2 linked regions of the Posidoniimonas corsicana genome follow. The protein of the gene in region 1 binds, or shares a complex with, the protein of each later gene. Links are inferred from orthologs where the notes say so. Each region holds a gene or a part of one and is shown on either strand. Other genes may lie near its edges. The genes, in order: carB and carA.

Evidence for each region.
Region 2: the proteins of carB (region 1) and carA are in contact, whole or in part, in a solved structure (PDB 1KEE), measured with the Escherichia coli proteins. The link is inferred for Posidoniimonas corsicana from one-to-one orthologs.

Annotation. Positions count from the first base shown.
Region 1 is NZ_SIHJ01000001.1:3,750,598-3,761,927, reverse strand. The notes cover bases 3,653-7,479. They hold carB (carbamoyl-phosphate synthase large subunit), read left to right. Parts: upstream 3,653-3,982; coding sequence 3,983-7,279; downstream 7,280-7,479. Other genes in these bases: KOR34_RS14410 (hypothetical protein), read left to right, coding at 7,329-7,479; KOR34_RS14420 (sigma-70 family RNA polymerase sigma factor), read left to right, coding at 3,653-3,846. In the rest of the region: KOR34_RS14425 (hypothetical protein), read left to right, coding at 255-542; more of KOR34_RS14420, read left to right, coding at 655-3,652; more of KOR34_RS14410, read left to right, coding at 7,480-8,117; KOR34_RS14405 (hypothetical protein), read left to right, coding at 8,258-8,974; flotillin-like protein FloA, read right to left, coding at 8,984-9,973; KOR34_RS14395 (YceI family protein), read left to right, coding at 10,150-10,734; KOR34_RS14390 (class I SAM-dependent methyltransferase), read right to left, coding at 10,742-11,330. UniProt on the Escherichia coli protein: Large subunit of the glutamine-dependent carbamoyl phosphate synthetase (CPSase).
Region 2 is NZ_SIHJ01000001.1:3,914,480-3,924,945, reverse strand. Bases 6,222-9,184 are described here. They hold carA (glutamine-hydrolyzing carbamoyl-phosphate synthase small subunit), read left to right. Parts: upstream 6,222-7,120; coding sequence 7,121-8,248; downstream 8,249-9,184. Other genes in these bases: KOR34_RS15080 (formylglycine-generating enzyme family protein), read left to right, coding at 9,079-9,184; KOR34_RS15085 (hypothetical protein), read left to right, coding at 8,481-9,008; KOR34_RS15095 (NAD(P)/FAD-dependent oxidoreductase), read left to right, coding at 6,222-7,055. Outside these bases: argB (acetylglutamate kinase), read left to right, coding at 1-206; KOR34_RS15120 (GxxExxY protein), read left to right, coding at 271-666; KOR34_RS15115 (aspartate aminotransferase family protein), read left to right, coding at 737-1,933; argF (ornithine carbamoyltransferase), read left to right, coding at 2,008-2,925; aroE (shikimate dehydrogenase), read right to left, coding at 2,945-3,796; acs (acetate--CoA ligase), read right to left, coding at 3,813-5,768; more of KOR34_RS15095, read left to right, coding at 6,009-6,221; more of KOR34_RS15080, read left to right, coding at 9,185-10,335; KOR34_RS15075 (TRAFAC clade GTPase domain-containing protein), read left to right, coding at 10,415-10,466. UniProt on the Escherichia coli protein: Small subunit of the glutamine-dependent carbamoyl phosphate synthetase (CPSase).

The sequences.
Region 1 (11,330 bases):
CGTCGCGTGACGCGTCAACTCGTTTACGGTAAACGGCTTACGTGAGTAAGTCAACGAGCGGCGGGCAGCCGAAGCCTAATTAACAGGCACATTCCGCATAAGCGTTCGTGCCCCACCGCACTCGCCGCGAAGCGATTGCGCTATTTCTTCCACTGGCCGGCAAAGATCTGCCCACCGCGTGCGAATTCCTGGACAATACGCCGGTCGACGCTTTTCCCGGCCCCAACCTCCCAGCCAGCCGCAAGGCGACCGCAATGCTACTCCTACTGGCTCAAGACGCCTCGTACCCGTCGATGAACATCAACTCGGACCAGTTCTTCGTGCTGGTCATTATCGCGATCGGCTGCCTGACAGCGCTGCTGATCACGGTGTTCAGCATCTGCGCCGGCATGGCGTCGTCGCTGCACCGCAGCCGGATGGAGAACGACCTTAAGCGCGAGATGCTGGACCGCGGCATGACGGCCGACGAGATTGAGACCGTCATCAAGGCCAGCAAGCCGACCGACTTCCTCGAGCGGATGGCGGACCGCCGGCGGCGCTAGCGGGCGCGGCGGGGAGTTTTTCTTCACTTTTCGGGGTTCGCCCAGGGCATAATCGGCCTCAATACAGGTAGCGGCAGCAAGCCGACTTGCTTCGACGCCCCTGGAGTGCCCGATGCCGACCACCGCCAAACGCCTGCTGAGCTCGGCCCGCGCCCACCGCGGCGGCGAGGCCATCGCCCCGACCGACGGAGAGCTGCTGATGCGGTTCCGCCGGTCCGGCGACCGGGAAGCCCTGGCCCAGATCCTCGACCGACACGCGTCGATGGTGTGGGGCGTCTGCCGCAACGTGCTGCACCGCGAGCAGGACGCGCAGGACGCCTTCCAGGCGACCTTCCTGATCCTGCTGCGTCGCGCCGACAGCATCCGCGCCAACGACTCGGCCGCCGGTTGGCTGTACCGCGTGGCGCTCCGCGCGGCGTGCGACGTCCGCCGCACGAGGCTGCGTCGCCGCGAGGAGCCGCTCGACGCCGAGCCCCCGCAGCCCGAGCCCGCGTTCCCCGACATCGAGCGGCGGCAGCTCGCCGCGGCCCTGATGGAAGAGCTGCGGGCGTTGCCGGACAAGTACCAAGTGCCGCTGGTGCTGCGGTACCTGGAGGGCCTGAGCCGCAGCCAGATCGCCGACCAGCTCGACACCACCGTGGCCGGCGTGCAGGGCTGCCTGGTGCGGGGCAAGCGTCAGCTCCGCTCCCGGTTGGTGCGGCGGGGCGTGTCGCTGTCGGTCGCGATGGGCGTGGTGGCCGGCGGCCGGCCGACTGAGGCCGCGCCGGTAGCCCCCGTGATCAACTCGGGCGGCGCCGCCGCGGCGTTCTCTCCGGTCGTTCAACAACTCACCGCCAGCGGAGTCCACACGATGCTCATCGCCGCCTACGCCAAGCCGGCCATTGTCGCCGTTGTCCTAACCATGGCCGCCGTGCTCGCCACGACAAGTGCGTCGCCCCGCGCCGCATCGACGCTCGCGTCTGGTCCTCCGCTGACGCTCGACTCCACTCCGGCGCAGTCCGAGGAAGCAGGCGCTATCGCCATCTCGATCGCCGCCGACCGTGGCGTGCCCAACAGCCAACCCGAGGTCGCCAATCCCCTCAATCAGGCGATGCTTGTCGAGGGGCTGATGAAGGACCCGCACGGACCCAGGCTCACCCGCGAGGAGGCGGATTGGCTGGTCGCAACCGGGTTCGGCGACCCGGCCGATCCTCGCCGGAGGTTGATTGACAAGCTGGAGGCCGCCTCGCCTGGCCAAGACTTCCTCAGCCTGTTTGCGTCGAAGAAGCACCGGGCTGAAGGGACGCTCGACAAGCGGTTTGATCTGGTCGCGGCCGAACTCAGCGAACGGTCGACGGATGCCGACAAACAGAAAGCTACAGACAATGCGATCGAGTTGCCCGTGGAAGTAGAGGTCGAACACGTGCAGCTCGATCTGGTCGACGCGAAGCCGGACCCGGCAAGAGCCGAACCGCAGCAAGAGCTAGTCGACGCGTATCGACGTTTGGTTCAAATGATCCGGATGCGGCACGAGCAGGGGACGATCAACGCCACGCCGCTGGCCGCCGCCGAGAGCCGGTACGCGTCGGCGCTGGCCGAGCTGCACCTGCTCCGCGGCGAGCGGGACGAGGCGGTGCGTCAGTTGCAGGCCGCCGTCGACGGAGCACTGAAACGCACGCGGTTCTTGCACTTGCAGATGGCGATGGAGGAAGGCACGCCGGCGTCCGTCGACGAGATGTTCGACGCCGCCGAGCAGCTCGCCCGGGCGAAGCAGGCGCTCGTTGCGGCGCAGCAGGAGGCCGGCGTCCAGTTACGCCGCGCGGAAGGTGGAGGGGAGGAATCGGCAGCGCGTCGCAACGAGCGCTCTCGAGCTCCGGTGATGCAGGCCGAGGCAATGCAGGCCCAGGCCAGGGCGTTAGAGCTGCAGCGAGAGATGGCGATGCTGCAGAAGCACGCCGAGCAGTTGCAGCGTTCCGCAGCCAATGGCGGCGCCCCAACCCCACCGCCATCGCCGTCGCTCAACATCACTGCGCCGTTCCCTCCGACTGCTCCTGTGCCCCCAGACGCGGCGTTGCCGCCAGGGCCCCCGACGCCTCCGGTGGCGGCTATGTCGCCCTCGGCTGAGTCGAGCCGTGACACCGTCGAGCCGGGCGATCGGATCGTGATCAGCCGCTCACACACGGTGTTCGAAGAACGCATGTCGCCCGAGGGTGAACGCCAGAGGGTTCCCCGTGAAGTGCATGAGCAACAAGTGGCGGTCACCGACGCGGAAGGCAATCTGAATCTGCCGGGCATCGACAAGGCCATCCCACTCACGGGCCGCACCGTCGCTGAGGCGACGCAGTTGCTGCAGGAGCACGACCCACGCTTCGAATCGGTGAAGAAGTTCTCCGATAGCGATTCAGCGAGCGGACTCGCCAGCCCGCTCGTATCGGCTTCGCCGGGCGTCAACGATCAGCTCGACGCCATGCGGCGGCGGCTCGAGGTGCAGGGCAGGGTGATTGAGGAGCTGCAGCAGAGATTGCAGACGTCAGGCGGTTCACAGTATGGCCCCGAGTCGACGATGAAGCAGGGGAGCTGGAATGCAGAGCACGAGCCGTCAGCGATCGACCCGATGGGGTGGGCCGTTATCGCGGATCTCAGCGTTGGTGCGCACATGCCGGTGTTGTTTCCGGGCGACCCGCGGCCGCGACCGCACCTAAGGCTCGTCCGTGCTGCGAAGAAAGATGGCTTGGCAGGCGAAGCGACAGGCCTCATGGCGGTGGTGGATCCCGGACGAGAATCTGACGCCCTTGCCGCAACCCTGCGTGGCTCGGGGGGCCCCGCGAGTCAGGTCGAAGTGCGCGGCCAGTTGTTCGAACTCCGCGAGCTCGGTCCGGGCCGGGCGCCAGGTTCCACACTGATCCTGCTTCGCTGCGTACAAGGACGCACTGACGAAGAGCTCGACGCGGCCGTGCCGAGTGTCGAGGAAGCGATGCAAGTTCTCTATAAACCGCGGGACAACCGCCAGCAGCTCTCGCAACTCCGGGAGCAGGCCACCCAGCTCACCGAGCAACGCGATCAGCTCCGCGAGCAGGTCGAGGCCGCCAAGCAGCAGGTCCAGCAAGCGCGGGAAGAGGCCGCGAAGCAGCGCGCCATAGCGATGCAGCAGGCCCAACAGGCGATGCAGGAGGTCGCGCGGGTGCGGGAGCAACTCGACCAACAACGGAAGGAGCTCCAGCGGCAGGCCGAGATGCTGAAAGAGCAGCGGAAAAACGAGCAGGGGCGTGGGGCCGGGGCGGAGAATCCCGCACCGGCCGCGGGCGACGAATCGGACAACTCCTGACCGCGGGATTCAGCCGGTTGTCGGGCCGGCTACCGGCGTGCTACCTTGGAGCGATTTTACCCGCTCCGGCAGGACAAGGTCGGGCTGCGTCGCCCCGCCTCCCCCCGCCGCACGACCGCCTTCCCCCCGCCCCGACGTGCCTCGACGCGACGATATCCACAAGATTCTGCTCCTCGGCAGCGGCCCGATTGTGATCGGCCAGGCCTGCGAGTTTGACTACTCCGGCACCCAGGCGTGCAAGGCCCTCCGCGAAGAGGGCTACGAGGTGGTGCTGGTCAACTCGAACCCGGCCACCATCATGACCGACCCGGCCACGGCAGACCGGACGTACATCGAGCCGCTGACCTGGCAGGTGGTGGAGAAGGTGATCGCCAAGGAGCGTCCCGACGCGCTGCTGCCCACGCTCGGCGGCCAGACCGCGCTCAACCTGGCGATGGACCTCGACAAGCACGGGGTGCTGGAGAAGTACGGCGTCGAGATGATCGCCGCCAACGCGGACGTGATCGACAAGGCGGAGAACCGTGAGCGGTTCAAGGCCGCGATGGACAAACTCGGCCTGGGCGTCTGCAAGGGCAAGACGGTCCAGACGCTCGAAGCGGCCCGCGAGTGGATTGAGCACATCAGCCTGCCGGCGATTATCCGGCCCAGCTTTACCATGGGCGGCTCCGGCGGCGGCATCGCCTACAACCGCCAAGAGTTCGACCAGATGGTGCGGCACGGCCTGGACCTGTCGCCGACCACCGAGGTGCTGATCGAGGAGTCGATCCTCGGCTGGAAAGAGTACGAGATGGAGGTGATGCGCGACGCGGACGACAACGTCGTGATCATCTGCTCGATCGAGAATTTTGACGCGATGGGGATCCATACCGGCGACTCGATCACCGTCGCCCCGGCCCAGACGCTCACCGACAAGGAGTACCAGCGGATGCGCGACGCGTCGCTGGCGGTGATCCGCGAGATCGGAGTCGAGACCGGCGGCTCCAACATCCAGTTCGCGATCAACCCGGCCGACGGGCGGATGATCGTCATCGAGATGAACCCCCGCGTCAGCCGCTCCAGCGCGCTGGCCAGCAAGGCGACCGGCTTCCCGATCGCCAAGATCGCCGCCAAGCTGGCCGTGGGCTACCGCCTGCACGAGCTGCCCAACGACATCACGCGCGAGACCACCGCGTGCTTCGAGCCGTCGATCGACTACGTGGTGACTAAGATCCCGCGGTTTGCGTTCGAGAAGTTCCCCGACGCCGACGACAAGCTCACCACGCAGATGAAGAGCGTCGGCGAGACCATGGCCATCGGCAGCACGTTTAAGGAGAGCTTCCAGAAGGCGCTCCGCGGGCTGGAGGTCGGCGCGTTCGGCTTCGGCTGCGACAAGAACGACCTGTGGTACGGACCCAACGGCGAGCCGGGCGACCAGCGGCCCGACGAGGAAGAGATCCGCGCGCAGCTCGCCTCGGCCGGCCCCGACCGCATCTGGCACGTCCGCTACGCGTTCAAGCTGGGCCTGTCGGCGGCCGAGGTGTTCGAGATCACCGGCATCGACCCCTGGTTCCTCGACAACCTGCACGAGATCGTCGAGACCGAGGACGAGCTGCGGGCCCTGGCCGAGGACGGGTTCACATGGGAATCGATCACCGACGCCCAGCTCCGCACCGCGAAGCGGTTTGGGTTCTCCGACCGTCAGCTCTCGGCCATCTTCGGCCGCGGCGAGCTGGAGGTGCGGGCCGAGCGTATCAAGCGGGGCATCCAGACCGCGTTCAAGTCGGTCGACACCTGCGCCGCCGAGTTCGAGGCCTACACCCCCTACTTCTACTCGACCTACGAGGACGAGGACGAGACCCCGCCCAAGCCCGACGGCGACAAGAAGCGGATCATGATCCTGGGCGGCGGGCCCAACCGCATTGGCCAGGGCATCGAGTTCGACTACTGCTGCTGCCACGCCAGCTTCGCGCTGCGTGAGCTCGGCATCGAGTCGATCATGGTTAACTCCAACCCGGAGACCGTCAGCACCGACTACGACACGTCTGACCTGCTGTTCTTTGAGCCGCTGACGGTCGAGGACGTGCTGAACATCTGCGACCGCGTGCAGCCGGACGGGGTGATCGTGCAGTTCGGCGGCCAGACCCCGCTCAACCTGGCCCGCGCGCTGCAGGAGGCGGGCGTGCCGATCATCGGCACCAGCGTCGACGCGATCGAGGACGCCGAGGACCGCGAGAAGTTCGCCGCGCTGCTCGAGCGGCTCGGCCTGCGGCAGCCGCCCAACGGCATCGCCCGTACGATGGACGAGGCCCGCCGCATCGCCGGCGAGATCGGCTTCCCGGTGCTGGTCCGCCCGAGCTTTGTGCTGGGCGGCCGCGCGATGGAGATCTGCTACGACAACGCGCAGCTCGAGCGGTTTGTGGCCGCGGCGTTCATCGCCGCCCAGGGGCAGCCGGTGCTGATCGACAAGTTCCTGGAGGGCGCCACCGAGGTGGACGTCGACGCCATCGGCGACGGCCAGACCGTTGTCGTGCCGGGCATCATGGAGCACATCGAGGAGGCGGGCGTGCACTCGGGCGACTCGGCCTGCTCGATCCCCGCCTACAGCCTGCCCGGCCCCGTTCTGCAGGAGATCCGCGAGGCGACCGTGGCCCTGGCCAAGGAGCTGGACGTCAAGGGCCTGATGAACGTGCAGTACGCGGTGCGTTGGGAGGGCGAGCAGGGCGGCGAGTCGCGTCCGGTGCTGTACGTGATCGAGGTGAACCCCCGCGCCAGCCGCACCGTGCCGTTCGTGTCAAAGGCGACCGGCCTGCCGGCGGCAAAGGTCGCCGCGAAGGTGATGGCGGGCGTGTCGCTCGTGGAGCAGGGCGTCACCAAGGACCCGATCCCGGCGCACGTGTCGGTGAAGGAGGCCGTCTTCCCGTTCAACAAGTTCAAGGGCGTGGACATCGTGCTGGGCCCCGAGATGCGCAGCACCGGCGAGGTGATGGGCATCAGCCCGCGGTTCAGCCTGGCGTTCGCCAAGAGCCAGCTGGCGGCCGGCACCGTGCTGCCGGAGTCGGGGAACATCTTCCTGAGCGTGGCGCCGCGGGACAAGCCGGCGGCGGTCGGGCTCGCCCGGCGGCTGGCCGCACTGGGCTTCTCGATCCTTTGCACGCCGGGCACCGGCAAGGTGCTGCGGGAGGCGGGCGTCGAGTGCGGCGAGGTGAAGAAGATCCAGCAGGGCCACCCCAACCTGTTGGACTACCTGGCCGACGAGAACGTGGCGCTGGTGATGAACACCCCGGTCGGCAAGGGCGCCCGCACCGACGAGGGCCGCATCCGCGCCGCCGCGGTGGCGGCCGGCGTGCCGTGCCTGACCACGCTCGAGGCGTGCGAGGCCGCGACCCGGGCCATGGAGGCGCTCCGCGTAGAAGAGATCCAGGTCGAGAGCCTGCAGGAGCGGTTCGGGCTGTAGGCTCGGTCCGCAAACCGCGATCCTGCCCACCTACCAGCCGGGGTCACGCATGGCGGAAGACGCGGGACACCACCAGCCCATCGACGAACCACCGCCGTTCGACGCCAGGGTGCCGCTCGGGAATGGCGGGGGCGACTCGCTGCCGCCGCTACGCGTGCACCACCTGCTGCTGTGGATGGCGGTCGCCTCGGCGTTGTTCGCGGTGGTGTTCTCCGCGATCCGCAACTCGCCGGCTCTGGACGACTCGGGCGGGGTGCTGAACCTGCTCTGGTTCTTGCCCGCGTCTGCCGAGATGTCGGCGCTTTGTGTAGTGCTGTCGGCCCGCCGCTCCGGCGTCGCCGTGTGGCAGCCGGGGCACGGGCTGCTGCTGTTGTCCTCGCTGTCTGTCGCGCTGCACATCGCGTTGTGGGCGGGAGTGGCGTTCGACGGCTGGCGGATGGCGACCGCATTTGAACTCTACGTGCTGCTGCGCGGCGTCGCGTTGTTCGCCGTCAGCCTGGGCCTGGCCCGCACATCGAAGTTCGCGGCGTGGCGTGTCACGTTCCTCTGGATGGCGGCCGAGCCGATTGTGGGATACATGCTGCGGTCGTACTTTTACAGCCGCGTGGGCGCTGCCTACCAAGACGCCGTGGTCGCCGCCTACCTGGCGGCGATCGTGCCCCAGCTGATCGCGATCGCGTTCGTGACGCTGGGAGTGTGGAGCGACCGCCGGAGGGGCGCCCAGCGTCACTGGACGCACTGGGTCGGCGTGGCGAACGTGTACATCTACCTGGCGGTGCTGGCCGTGGCATTTGCGGTTCTCTACTACGGGCCGGAGCCGACCGCGGCGGCGAACTGACCACCGCGCTACGGCGATCGCGTGGGGATAGCCCGGCTGGGGGGATTAGTCCGGTTGCGCTGCGGGCCGCGCGACGTCGGTTGGCCCGGGCCGGGGGCAAATGCTATCCTGAAAGAACCGACGCGGCCGAGGCCCCGACGGTGACCATCGCCGTTCTCAACCAGCTTATTACGAGGCCGTCGCTAGCAATGACGATGCTGTCGCTTCCCCCCTCTGCCCCGACCCGCCGGACCAAGGCGCCGGCCGTGGCGGCGGCGCTCGGCCTGCTCGGCTGCGTCCCGCTGCTGGTGATTGGCTGCGAGCCAGAAACCCCCGCGCCCCCCACGCCCGCGACCTCGCCACGCCCCGAGGCGGAGGTGAAGTTTGAGCACATCTTCGAGGACGTGAACCGCCTCGTGGGCACCGCAGGCGCAGGCACGGCCCGCGACCCCGGCCCCACCGGCGGCGCCAACACCGAGTCGACGCAGACCGTCGAGCACCAGCTGCACCCGCCGGTCAACGAGGGTGACAGCTACCGCGGCACGATCACCATCACGCGGCGGTACACGGTCACCATGTTCACCTTCAACCGTGACAACGAGTCGTCCAGCAGCAATGATCAGCAGCGGACTGACGAGCCCGTTGACGACGCCGCCGCGATGGAGGGTGGCGACCCGATGCAGTCCGGCGAGGCGTCGACCGGCGGGCTCTCGTCACCGCTCACCAGCGGCTCGCCCATGAAGACCCGCGAAGGCGAGTCGGTCCGGGACTTTGAGCTGGAGTACATCGACGGCTCGTGGCGTCTGCTCACCGACCCCGACCCGGACACCGAGATGTCCATCAAGTCCGCCTTCGACTACGCCCTGCGGCGCCAGTAGCATAGCGGTCTAGGACGAGCCGTTCTGGGAGGTTTCGAGCGTGCCCTTGCGGAACGCCTCGGCCATGGCCATCGGCACCTCGGCCTGGGCCAGCAGCACGCCGGCCCGGTTGGCGGCCACGTCCGCCTTCATCTCCTGCTCGCGCGCGATGGCGTCCGCGCGGCGCTTCTCGGCGTAGGCCTGGGCCTTGCGTGTGTCGGCCTCCGCCTGGTCCGCCTGCAGCCGGGCGCCGATGTTCTCTCCGATGTCGATGTCGGCGATGTCGATCGACACGATCTCGAACGCGGTGTGCGCGTCGAGCCCGCGCTCCAGCACCGCCTTGGAGATGCGGTCCGGGTTCTCCATCACCGCCTGGTGGTCTTCGGCCGAGCCGATGGCGGTGATGATTCCCTCGCCGACGCGGGCGACGATTGTTTCTTCGGTGGCGCCGCCGATCAGCTGCTTCAGGTTGGTGCGGACGGTCACCCGGGCCCGGATCTTAAGCTCGACGCCGCTCTTCGCGACCGCGCTGAGCGTGGTCTTGGGCGACTTCTCCGGGTCGGGGCAGTCGATCACCTTCGGGTAGACGCTCGTCTTCACGGCGTCCAGCACGTCGCGGCCGGCCAAGTCGATCGCCGCGGCGCGGTCGAAGTCGAGGTCGATGTCGGCGCGGTGTGCGGCGATCAACGCGTTAATCACCCGCGGCACGTTGCCGCCCGCCAGGTAGTGCGCCTCGAGGCGGCGGGTGGTGATGCCGGTGTTGGGGTCGTTGCCCACGCCGGCCTGCGTGGCCATGATCCGGCCGTCGACAATAGTCCGCGCGTGCACCTGGCGGAGGCTCATGAACACCAGGTCGAACGGGTTCATCCACACGTTTGACGACCACGCCTGCAGCCACAGCTTTCCGTAGCTGAAGATGAAGATGGCGCCGCCGATCAAGAGCACGATCACCATGAAGGTGACGATGATCGGCATCAGGCCGCTCAGGCCGTCGAGCTGCAGGAGGATGGGAGAGGTCATCTGGTCGTCCTGGGGAGTAGGCAATCCGCTCGCATTCTGATAATAGTCGATTAGGCCCGTTGGGAATAGATTCGACGAGCGCCCCACGTTCTTGCCGCACCAACGGGGATTCGTCGGGCGTAACCGCAGGGCCGCCGCCCCCCAACCGCAAGCGATCCCCCACCAGGAGCACCGCTATGCCCCGCCCGTTTCCGCTGCTTGTCGCCCTCGCGCTGTTGGCCTCCAACCAGGCGCAGGCCGCGCCCGCCCAGTACGTGGTGGACGGCGCGCACACCTCGGTGGTGTTCAGCGTCGGTCACCTGGGGTACAGCTTCACCTACGGCATGTTCAAGGAGGCGTCCGGCAGGGTCACGCTTGACCCGGCCAACCCCGAGGGCAGCCGGTTCGAGTTGGCGGTGAAGGTCGCCAGCATCAGCACCGGCAACGAGGCGCGTGACAAGCACCTCATGAACGCCGACTTCTTCGACGCAGCGAAGTTCCCGGAGATCACCTTCGCGGGCCAGACGCAGGGCGTGACGCGCGACGACAAGGGCCGCGACGTCTACCAGGTGAAGGGCAAGCTGACGATGCACGGCGTCTCGAAAGAGGTGACGCTGCCGGTCCGCCTGCTGCACGCGGGGGAAGACCAGCAAGGCAAGGCCCGCGTCGGCTTCCACTGCGACCTGCCGATCAAGCGGAGCGACTACGGCATGAACAACTCGATCCCCGCGATCAGCGACAGCGTCGGCGTCACGTTCAGCTTCGAGGCGGCCTCGCCGTAGCCGCCCGCTACCGCTCGCAGACCACGATCCAGCCGTTGGCGCGCAGCGCCGGCAGCAGCCACCCCGCCCGAAGCGCGTGGCGCCGGCGGACGTCCAGCGGGATCCATCGACGAACCCGCAGGCCCGCCGACCGCAGGTCGGCGCGCAGCTCGCGGTTGCGGAACACGTGCAGGTAGAAGTTCGGCACGCCGCGGTACGGGTAGTACTTGTCGCCGAGGTCCCAATCTTCGCGGCGGCGGGCGGACGGCGCCGACGCGGCGAGCAGGCTCCTGACGACCCACCACGGCCCGCCCGGGTCCCACACGTTGAACCAGAAGTTGTGCACGTGCAGCACCAGCCGCCCGCCCGGGCGGAGGACCCGCCGCATGTGCCCCAGCGCCCGCCGCCGCACGGCCCGGCCGCGGATCATCCCCAGCGTGCTGAACAGGCACATCGCGTTGTCGACGCTCTCGTCCGCCACGGCGTCGAGCTCCGCCAGGTTGGCCTGCAGGCACTCGATGTCGAGATTCTCCAGCGCGGCCTTCTCGCGGACCACGCCCAGCATCTTCTCCGACAGGTCCACGGCCAGGCCGCGGTGGCCCGCGCGGACCAGCGGC
Region 2 (10,466 bases), 160 kb from region 1 along the record:
CCCAGAAGGCCCGCGAGCTGATCTCCAGCGGCGTGATCGCCAGCGGCATGATCCCCAAGGTCGAGGCCTGCCTGGCCACCCTGGAGAAGGGCGTCCGCAAGATCCACATCATCGACGGCCGCCTGCGGCACTCGCTGCTGCTGGAGGTCTACACGAACACGGGCGTGGGGACCGAAATAATCGGCGAACCGGCGGCGGCAGTTTAGGGTCTCACGCAGAGTCGCGGAGACGCAGAGGACAGCTAGCGGCTCGAGATCCAGGGTTTGAGCGGTGCATGCTGATCGACTCAATGGAATTAGCGGAGAAATCGTTGACGCGGCGCTAGTAGTACATCGTGAGGTCGGGCCGGGGCTGCTTGAGTCGGTGTACGAGGTAGTTCTTGCCCATGAACTCAAGCAGCGCGGACTCGAAGTGCGGCGGCAGGTTCCCGTTCCCATCGAGTTTCGCGGGATCAGGTTTGACGAGGGATATCGGCTCGATCTGATCGTTGAAGACTCCGTGATTGTCGAGATCAAGTCCACCGAAGCGATCACCGGGGTCCATAAGAAGCAGCTCCTCACCTACTTGAAGCTCATGAAGAAGCCTCTCGGTTTGCTCCTGAACTTCAATACGGAATTGATGAAAGACGGCATTTCAAGAATTGCGAACAACTTACCTGAGAACTAACCCCCAGTTTCCTCTGCGCCTTTGCGTCTCTGCGTGAGGCAATCCGACAATGACCGCTACTACCCAATCGATGTCCGAGCAAACCGCCGCCCTCTTCGACGAGGCGGTCATCCCCAACTACGGCCGGTACCCGGTCTGTTTGGAGCGTGGCGAGGGGAGCCGCGTGTGGGACGATCAGGGCCGCGCCTACCTGGACTTGTTCCCCGGTTGGGGGTGCAACCTCCTGGGGCACTGCCCGCCGAAGGTCGTGAAGGCGGTTCAGGACCAGGTCGCCAAGCTGATCCACGTGCCCAACACCTGGTACACCGAGGCCCAGGGCCGCTGGGCGAAGATGCTCAGCGAGCGGAGCTTCGGCGGCAAGGCGTTCTTCTGTAACTCCGGCGCCGAGGCCAACGAGGCGGCCATCAAGCTGATCCGCCTGCACACGCCGGCCGAGCGGTACAAGATCATCACCTTCCAGGGCGGCTTCCACGGCCGCACCATCGGCGCCGTCACGGCGACCGCGCAGCCCAAGTACCACGAGGGCCTGGGCCCGCTGATGGCCGGCTTCACCTACGCCCCGTTCGGCGACCTCGACGCCGTCCGCGAACTGGTCGACGACGAGACCGCCGGCATCTTGATCGAGCCGATCCAGGGCGAGGGCGGCGTGCGGATCCCGCCCGAGGGCTTCCTGCAGGGCCTGCGGGAGATCGCCGACGAGAACGGCCTGGTGCTGGCGTTCGACGAGGTGCAGGCCGGCTGCGGCCGCACCGGCGAGTGGTTCGCCTACCAGCACGCGTCACTGGGGGACGGGGGCGTTACGCCGGACGTGATCACGTTGGCCAAGAGCCTGTGCGGCGGGGTCGCCGGCGGCGCCCTGCTGACCACGGCCGAGATCGCCCCCAGCCTGCGGCCCGGCATGCACGCGTCGACGTTCGGCGGCAACCCCATCGCTGCGGCGGCCGGCATCGCCACGATCGAGACCATCGAGGAAGAAAACCTGCTGGGCCGCGCCAGTCAGATCAGCGACGCCTTCGCCGCCCGCCTGCAGCCGCTGGTCGACAAGCTGCCGTACGTCGAGGAGCTGCGGGCGTGCGGCCTGATGATCGGCCTGGAGCTGTCGGTCGACGGGTCCCAGGTCGTGCAGCAGTGCATGGAACGCGGCCTGCTCATCAACTGCACCCAGGGCACGGTCATCCGGCTGCTGCCGGCCATGACCCTCACCGACGCCGAGGTCCAGGAAGGGTGCGACATCCTTGTCAACGTGATCGAGAATCTTGAGCTGTGACGCTTCGCCTGCCCCACCCCTCCCGGGTGGGCTGATTTGGCCGACAGCCGAGAACCAGTAGCCGAGAGCCCAACATGCGACACCTGGTTGCCCTGAGTGATCTGTCGAGCAGCGAGATCGAGGCGATCCTCGCCATCGCCGCGGACCTGAAGTCGAAGTTCGTCAGGGGGGTCCGCGAGCCGCTGTTCCCCGGCCGGATGATGGCGCTGCTGTTCGAGAAGCAGTCGCTGCGGACCCGCGTCAGCTTCGAGTCCTGCATGACCCACCTGGGCGGCGGCAGCATGATGCTGGGGGCCGACGCCGGGTTCGGCAAACGCGAGAGCATCGAAGACTTCACCCGCGTGCTCAGCGCCATGGTCGACGTGATCGTTGTGCGGGCGAAGAGCCACAGCACGGTGGAGGACGTCGCCGCGCACTCGACCTGCCCGGTGGTGAACGGCCTGACCGACCTCGACCACCCCTGCCAGGCGCTGGCCGACCTGCTGACCGTCCGCGAGCGGTTCGGCGGACTCAAGGGCAAGAAGATCACCTGGGTGGGCGACGGCAACAACGTGGCGCGGAGCCTGGCGGTGGGCTGCGCGAAGACCGGCGCCGAGTTCGCCATCGCGACCCCCACGGGCTACGAGCTCGCCAGGGAGTTCGTCGACCAGCTGCGGGCCGACTGCCCCGACGCCGCAATCACCGAGACGACCGACCCCCGCGAGGCCGTCGACGGGTGCGCCGCCATCTACACCGACGTGTGGGCCAGCATGGGGCAGGAGGCCGAGGAGGAGCAGCGCAAACGCGACTTCGCCGACTACCAGGTGAACGCGAAGCTGATGGGCGCGGCGCCGTCCGACGCGATCTTCCTGCACTGCCTGCCCGCCAAGCGGGGGCAGGAGGTCACCGACGAGGTGATGGACTCGCCGCAGAGCCTGGTGGTCGAGCAGGCCGCCAACCGGCTGCACGCGCAGAAGGGCGTGTTGGCTTGGCTGCTAGGCGAGCCGGCTTAGGGCCCGCGGCGGTGCGGCGTCAGCCAAAGATCGCCTCGAGCTCCCGCCGCATCACGCCGGGGTCGGCCTCGACGCCCGACCAGAGTTGGATCCCCACTACGCCCTGCTCGACGAGCATCCCCAGCCCGTCGATCACGCGGCAGCCCCGCTGCTCGGCGGTGTTGATCAGGTGCGTGCGCGGCGGGTTGATGATGACGTCGGCCACCACCATCGAGGGGGTCAGCGTATCGAAGTCGATCGCCAGCCGGGCGTCGACATCCGGGAACAGGCCGATCGACGTGGAGTTGACGACGATGTCCGTCTCCGGCGGCAGGCGGTAGTCGCCCTGCCACTCGGTTGCGACCGCGTCCGCCGCGGTGTTCTCGCGGATGGTCTTGGCGATCACTTCCGCCTTGGCGACCGTGCGGTTGACGATCGTCACCCGCGCCGCTCCCGCCAGCGCGAGCTCCACGCAGATTGCGCGGGCGGCGCCGCCCGCTCCGAACACCACCACCCGCTTGCCGGCCGGGCTCTCGATCCGGCCCAGCGAGCTGAGGAAGCCCTTGCCGTCGGTGTTCTCGCCGATCAGCCGGTCGCCGTCACGCACCACGCAGTTGACCGCCTGGATGACCGATGCGGACTCGGCCAGCCCGTCCAGGTGTTCGATCACCGCGACCTTGTGGGGGATCGTGCAGTTGAACCCGCGGAAGCCCATCGCCCGGGCGCCGCGGACCGCGTCCGCCAGGCCGGCGGCGCCGACCTCGATGGTCAGGTAACGCCAGTCGAGGCCGTGATGCCGGTAGGCGGCTTCGACCATCGCCTGGCTCGGGTTCTCGGCGATCGGCTGGCCGAAGCAGCCGGTCAGCTCCTGCTTGAAGTTGAGTTCCTGCATGGGGCGTGCGGGTTCTTTAGTCCTCGTCGTCACGCAGGCTGGCGATCACGCTGTAGTCCTCCAGCGTGGTGGTGTCGCCGACGGTCTCTTTGCCGGCGGCGATGTCCTTCAGCAGCCGGCGCATGATCTTGCCGCTGCGGGTCTTCGGTAGCGCGTTGGTGAAGCGGATGTCGTCCGGCTGGGCGAGGGCGCCGATCTCCTTGCGGACGTGCTGCTTGAGCGCTTCGCGGAGCTCGTCGCTCGGCAGGGCCTTCTTAAGCGTGACAAACACGGCCACGGCCTCGCCCTTGAGTTCGTGCGGCCGCCCGACCGCCGCCGCCTCGGCCACCTCGGGGTGCGAGACCAGCGCGCTCTCGATCTCGATGGTCGACAGCCGGTGACCCGAGACGTTCAGCACGTCGTCGATACGGCCCATGATCCAGTAGTAGCCATCGGCGTCGCGGCGGGCGTTGTCGCCGGCCAGGTACAGTCCGGGCGTCTTGGACCAGTAGACCTCCTTGTAGCGTTCGTCGTCGCCCCAGATGCCCCGGAGCATGCCGGGCCAGGGGTGCGAGATGGTGAGCCACCCGCCCTGGTCGACCCCGACCTCGGCGCCGTTCTCGTCGACGATCTTGGGCAGCACGCCTGGCAGCGGCACGCAGCAGCTGCCCGGCTTCGTGGCGATGGCGCCCGGCAGGGGCGACATCATGATGCCGCCCGTTTCGGTCTGCCACCACGTGTCGACGATCGGGCACTCCTCATTGCCGATTGTCTCGTGGTACCACATCCACGCCTGCGGGTTGATGCCCTCGCCGACGGTGCCCAGCAGCCGCAGCGAGCTGAGGTCGTGCTTCTCGACGTGCTCGTTGCCCCACTTGATGATGGCCCGGATGGCGGTCGGGGCGGTGTAGAACAGCGTCACCTTGTGGCGCTCGACCATGTCCCAGAAGCGGTCCTCGGCCGGGTGGTTGGGCGCGCCCTCGTACATCAGGCAGGTCGCGCCCGCGGAGAACGGCCCGTAGACCACGTAGCTGTGCCCGGTGATCCAGCCGCAGTCGGCCGTGCACCAGTAGACGTCCCCCTCGCGGTGGTCGAACACCCACTCGAACGTCTTCTTGGCGAACAGGTTGTAGCCGGCGGTGGTGTGCTTGATGCCCTTCGGCTTGCCGGTCGAGCCGCTGGTGTAGAGGATGAACAGCGGCGCCTCGCTGTCCATCGGCTCGGCCGGGCACTCGGGCGAGGCCGCCTTGACCAGCTCGTGCCACCAGTGGTCGCGGCCGTGGGTCCACTCGACCGCCTCGTTGACGCGGTCCAGCACGATGCAGTGCTCGACCGTGGGGCTCTTCTCCAGGGCCTTGTCGACGGTGTGCTTCAGGGGCAACGCCTTGCCGCGTCGCCAGGCGGCGTCGGCCGTGATCACGGCCTTGGCGCCGGCGTCGTTGTTGCGTTCGGCGATCGCCTCGGAGCTGAACCCGGCGAAGATCACCGAGTGCACGGCGCCGATGCGGGCGCACGCCAGCATGGCGATCGCCAGCTCCGGGGTCATCGGCATGTAGATCGAGACCCGGTCCCCCTTCTCGATCCCGAGCGACTTCATCGCGTTGGCGAACCGGCAGACCTGCTCCAGCAGCTCGGCGTAGGTCAGCGTCCGCTGGTCGCCCGGCTCGCCCTCCCAGATGATCGCGGCGCGGTCGCCGCGGCCCTCCGCGACGTGCTTGTCGACACAGTTGTAGCAGGCGTTGGTCTTGCCGCCGACAAACCACTCGGCGAACGGCTCGTTCCACTCCAGCGCGGTGTGGAACGGCTCGAACCAGTGCAGCTCCTCCTTGGCCAGGTCGGCCCAGAACTTGGTCGGGTCGGCGGCCGCCCGCTCCCACAGCTGATCGTACGCCTCGCGGGAGGGGATCCGCGACTGCTTGCTGAACTCTGCCGGCGGCGGGAAGAGCCGCGACTCATGCATCACATTGTCGATCTGACCGTGGGGGTCTGCCATCGAGGGCTCCGCGTAGAAAAAGAGAGCGTGACTAGAGATTGGCGATTGTGGCGGAGCAAAATGCGCGTGTCAAACGAGCGTGAACGGCGGTTGCGCACGTTTTTCACGCTCCGGCAACGCGCCGCGTGGATTCCCTTGGGAGCCCGCTGCGGCGAGTTTACGGTCCCGCCGGGCGGCGCTATAATCACGAAAATCGATTGCCCCCGCCGACCCCCTCCCCCCACACGGAAGCCCCCACCTGTGCCTGAACACGTCGTTATTGTTGGAAGCGGACCCGCCGGCTGGACCGCGGCCATCTACGCCGCCCGCGCCAACCTGAGCCCGGTGGTCTTCGAGGGGGCCGTGACCGAGGAGAACCGCCTGAGCGGCACCATGCCGCTGGGCCAGCTGGCCCTGACCACCGAGGTGGAGAACTTCCCGGGCTTCCCTGCGGGTGACCTCAGCGCGTACTTCAAGACGTCGCTGTCCGAGGAGCACCACTACCTGGCCGACATGCACAAGAAGGAGGGCGTGTCGGGCCCCGAGCTGATGCACCTGATGCGTCAGCAGGCGACCAACTTCGGCACGAAGGTCATCACGGACGACATCGTCGACGTCGACTTCAGCGGGCGCCCGTTCAAGCTCACCAGCAGCCAGGGCGAAACCGTCGAGGCCCACAGCGTGATCATCGCCACCGGCGCCCGGGCCAACTACCTCGGCCTGGACTCAGAAGAGATGTACAAGAACCGCGGCGTCAGCGCCTGTGCGGTCTGCGACGGGGCGCTGCCGCGTTTCCGCAACAAGCCGCTGGTGGTGGTGGGCGGCGGCGACTCGGCGGTCGAGGAGGCCGACTACCTGTCCAAGTACGCCAGCACCGTGCACCTGGTCCACCGCCGCGACACGCTCCGCGCCTCGAAGATCATGGCCGAGCGGGCGGAGAAAAACCCCAAGATCCAGATCGAGTGGAACAGCGAGGTCGGCGAGGTGCTGGGCACCGACGGCGACGGCGTGACCGGCGTGACCCTCAAGAGCACGGTCGACGACTCGACCCGCCAGCTGGACGCCGGCGGCATGTTTGTCGCGATCGGCCACACGCCCAACACGCGGTTTCTCGAGGGCAAGGTCGAGATGAACGACAAGAAGTACCTCAGGTGGACCGTGCCGTTCCGCACCAACACGAGCGTCGAGGGCGTGTTCGCCGCCGGCGACGTCGCGGACGACTACTACCGCCAGGCGATCACCGCGGCGGGCACCGGCTGCATGGCGGCGCTCGACGCCGAACGCTGGCTGGCCGCCCAGGGTCTGTAAGCAAGTAACCAGCAGCGTCCCCTGCCCCGCCCGAGCGGGGCCTCGCAACCCAACGGTCTTAACGTATGTCTCAGCCTGCAAAGCTCGCTCTGGAAGACGGCACGGTGTTCACGGGCGTGTCGATCGGCGCCGAGGGCGAGGTCGACGGCGAGGTCTGCTTCAACACCTCGATGACCGGGTACCAGGAGATCCTCACCGACCCCAGCTACTGCGGGCAGATCGTCACGATGACGTACCCGCAGATCGGCAACTACGGGGTCAACGAGGAAGATGTCGAGAGCTCCAAGCCGCACCTTCGCGGCTTCGTGGTCCGCGAGCACAGCCGCATCCAGAGCAACTTCCGCTGCGAGGAGAGCCTGAGCGAGTACCTGCGTTCGCACAACATCGTGGCGATCGAGTCGATCGACACCCGCGCGCTGGTGCGGCTGATCCGCTCGCAGGGCGCCATGCGGGGCGTGCTGTCGACCACCGACCTGGACGACGCCAGCCTGGTCGCCAAGGCCAAGGCCTCGCCCGGCCTGGTGGGCCGTGACCTGGTGCAGGAGGTCGCGCCCGAGCAGGCCGCCGCCTGGAGCCAGCCGCTGAGCACGTGGACCCGCCTGGACGGTCTGCAGCACGGTCCGCAGGATGATTCGGCGCCGCACATCGCCGCGCTCGACTTCGGCATGAAGTGGAACATCCCTCGGCACCTGGTGAACATGGGCTGCCGGGTCACCATCCTGCCGGGCTCCGCCACCGCCGACGACGTGCTGGCCATCAACCCGGACGGCGTGTTCCTGTCCAACGGCCCCGGCGACCCCGAGCCGGTCGCTTACGCCGTGAAGACCATCCAAGGCCTGCTCGGCAAGAAGCCGATCTTCGGCATCTGCCTGGGCCACCAGCTGCTGTCGCTGGCGTGCGGCGCCAAGACGTTCAAGATGAAGTTCGGACACCGCGGCGCCAACCAGCCGGTGCAGGACCTTGGTACCGGCAAGGTGGAGATCACCTCGCAGAACCACGGCTTCGCGGTCGACGCCGACTCGCTGCCCTCCGACCTGGAGGTCACGCACGTGAGCCTCAACGACCGCACCATCGAGGGCGTGCAGCACCGCTCGGCCCCGGCGTTCAGCGTGCAGTTCCACCCGGAGGCCTCGGCCGGGCCGCACGACAGTCACTACCTGTTCGACCGCTTCTGGCAGATGGTCCAGAACTAGCCGCCGCCTCAGGCGACGCGGCTTGGCCCCCCAGTCGGGCCTGACTTGCGGGCCGCTGCGCCCGCCCGCGGGCTTTTCGTTTGCCTGCCCCCGGAACGTGACCTACGTTTCAGATGGCAGAGCGTACAGACTCACAACGGGCAGAGTCTGTCGCTAGGGCAGCCACCTTTTCTAGGCGTGCGCACCAGCGCGCCGGGCATTCTTCTCCAACCCAACAATGGGCGCCTACCCGATGGCAACCGCTGCGCTAGAACCAACCTTTGCGTGCCTGACCGAGTGGTCCGATCAACGGCAGCGGTACGAGGCCGACCTGCAGGAATCGTTCGACGCGCTCGACGCGTTCCAACGACAGCTCGACGCCTGGCAGCGGCGGCTGGCGGACGAGCAGGAGCAGCTGGATGAGCAGCGGGCCCGCCTGAAGGAGCTGGCGGACGCCAACGGCCAGGCCGACCAGTCCGCCGATCAGCTCAAGAGCGAGAACGCCAGGCTCAGCGAAGAGGCCGAGCAGGCCCGCCAGGGGCAGCAGGACCTGCAGCGGCAGCTCGAGGAGGCCCGCGCCGAGCTGGCCCGCGAGAAGCAGCACTGGAGCGGCGAGCTGGAGCGGGTCGCGAAGCTGCTGGAGCAGCAGTCCGCGGCCCCGGCCGACGCGCCGGCCGCCGCCGGGCCCGGCCCGGCCGTGTCTGGCGACCCCGTGCTGGGGTCGGTAGTCGCCCAGTTCAGCAAGCTGCGGCAGCAACGCGCCGAGCGCGGCCACCGCTAGCCGGCCGCCGCGCCCCGACACACCTAGGCACCTCACCTTGAAGACCAATTCCCTGAACCGAGGCGAACCCGTGACAGCAGCCATCCTTACCCCGCTGAGGGCGTGCCTCCGCTGGAGCGAGTGGCTCGACAGCGAGCTGACCATCGGCGCCGCCGGAGTCGCGCTGCTGCTGATCGGCCTGGCGTTCGGGCAGCCGGTGTTGGCCGGCGCCGGCGCCGTCGGCGCGTGCATGGTCGCCCGCAACCTGATAAAGCGGAGCGGCCGCTTTGGTCCGGTTGCCGGCGGTGACGACTGGGCCGGCCCGCGGCAGGGCGCCGGCGGTCCGCAGCAGCAGGACACGCCGCCCCGGGCGCCGCGGCCGCGGAAGCCGAGCACCAGCGAGGGCGACCTCATCGACGAGATGCTGGCCGACCGGCGGTACGCGCTGCTCTTGCGCCCCGAGACCGCCAGCCAGATCGACCGCGAGCAGTACGTGCGGGCGATCCGCGCCCTGGACGAGGCGATGGCGCTCACTCCGGCCGGCTCGGTGCTGGTGGGGGTGGCCGCCGAGCGTGAAACGCTCGGCCACGAGGCGACCGCCAACCTGCTCGAGGCGGGCTCCGAGGCCGTGGCCCGCGTGGAGCCCTGCTACCTGGACCGCTACACGGTCACCAACGCCGACTTCCAATGCTTCGTCGACGCCGGCGGCTACGAGGCCCTCGAGTTCTGGCCGGAGGAGGCGCTGCCGGCGCTGTTCGACTTTGTGGACCAGACCGGCGTCACCTCGCCCCGGTTTTGGCGAGACGGCCACCACACGCCGGGGGAAGAGGACCTGCCGGTGGTGGGCGTCAGCTGGTACGAGGCGGTCGCCTACGCCCGCTGGGTGGGCAAGCGGCTGCCGAACGACGCCGAGTGGACCAAGAGCTGCGCCTGGCCGGTCGAGTCGGCCCCGGGCCGCGTGGCCCAGCGGCGCTACCCGTGGGGCGAATCGTTCGACACCCGCAAGGCCAACCTGTGGTCGGCCGGGCACGGCAAGCCGGTCGCCGTCGACGTCTACCCGGACGGCGCCACCGTGGGCGGCCTCGAGCAGATGGTGGGCAACGTGTGGGAGTGGACCAGCTCCACCCTCGACGAGACCACTCCCCAGTCGGTCAAGTTCCCGTCCGCGCTGCGGACCATCCGGGGCGGCGCTTACAACACGTACTTCGAGAACCAGGCCACCTGCCACTTCCAGAGCGCCGAGCACCCGCTCTCGCGGCGGCCGAACATCGGCATCCGGCTGGCGATCAGCATGGACGTGCTGGCGTCGGCGTCGCAGGGCGCCGGCGAGCAGGCTGTTCAGCCGTAGCGCGCCCGCCCGCCAACACCCCTCCGCCCCCGCCGCCAGGCGGGACGGCCACCGCTCCAACCACAAGCATCAACCGACCATGTCGCAACTCATCAACGTGCCGCTGGAGTCGTTTCTGCTGGCCCAGCGGG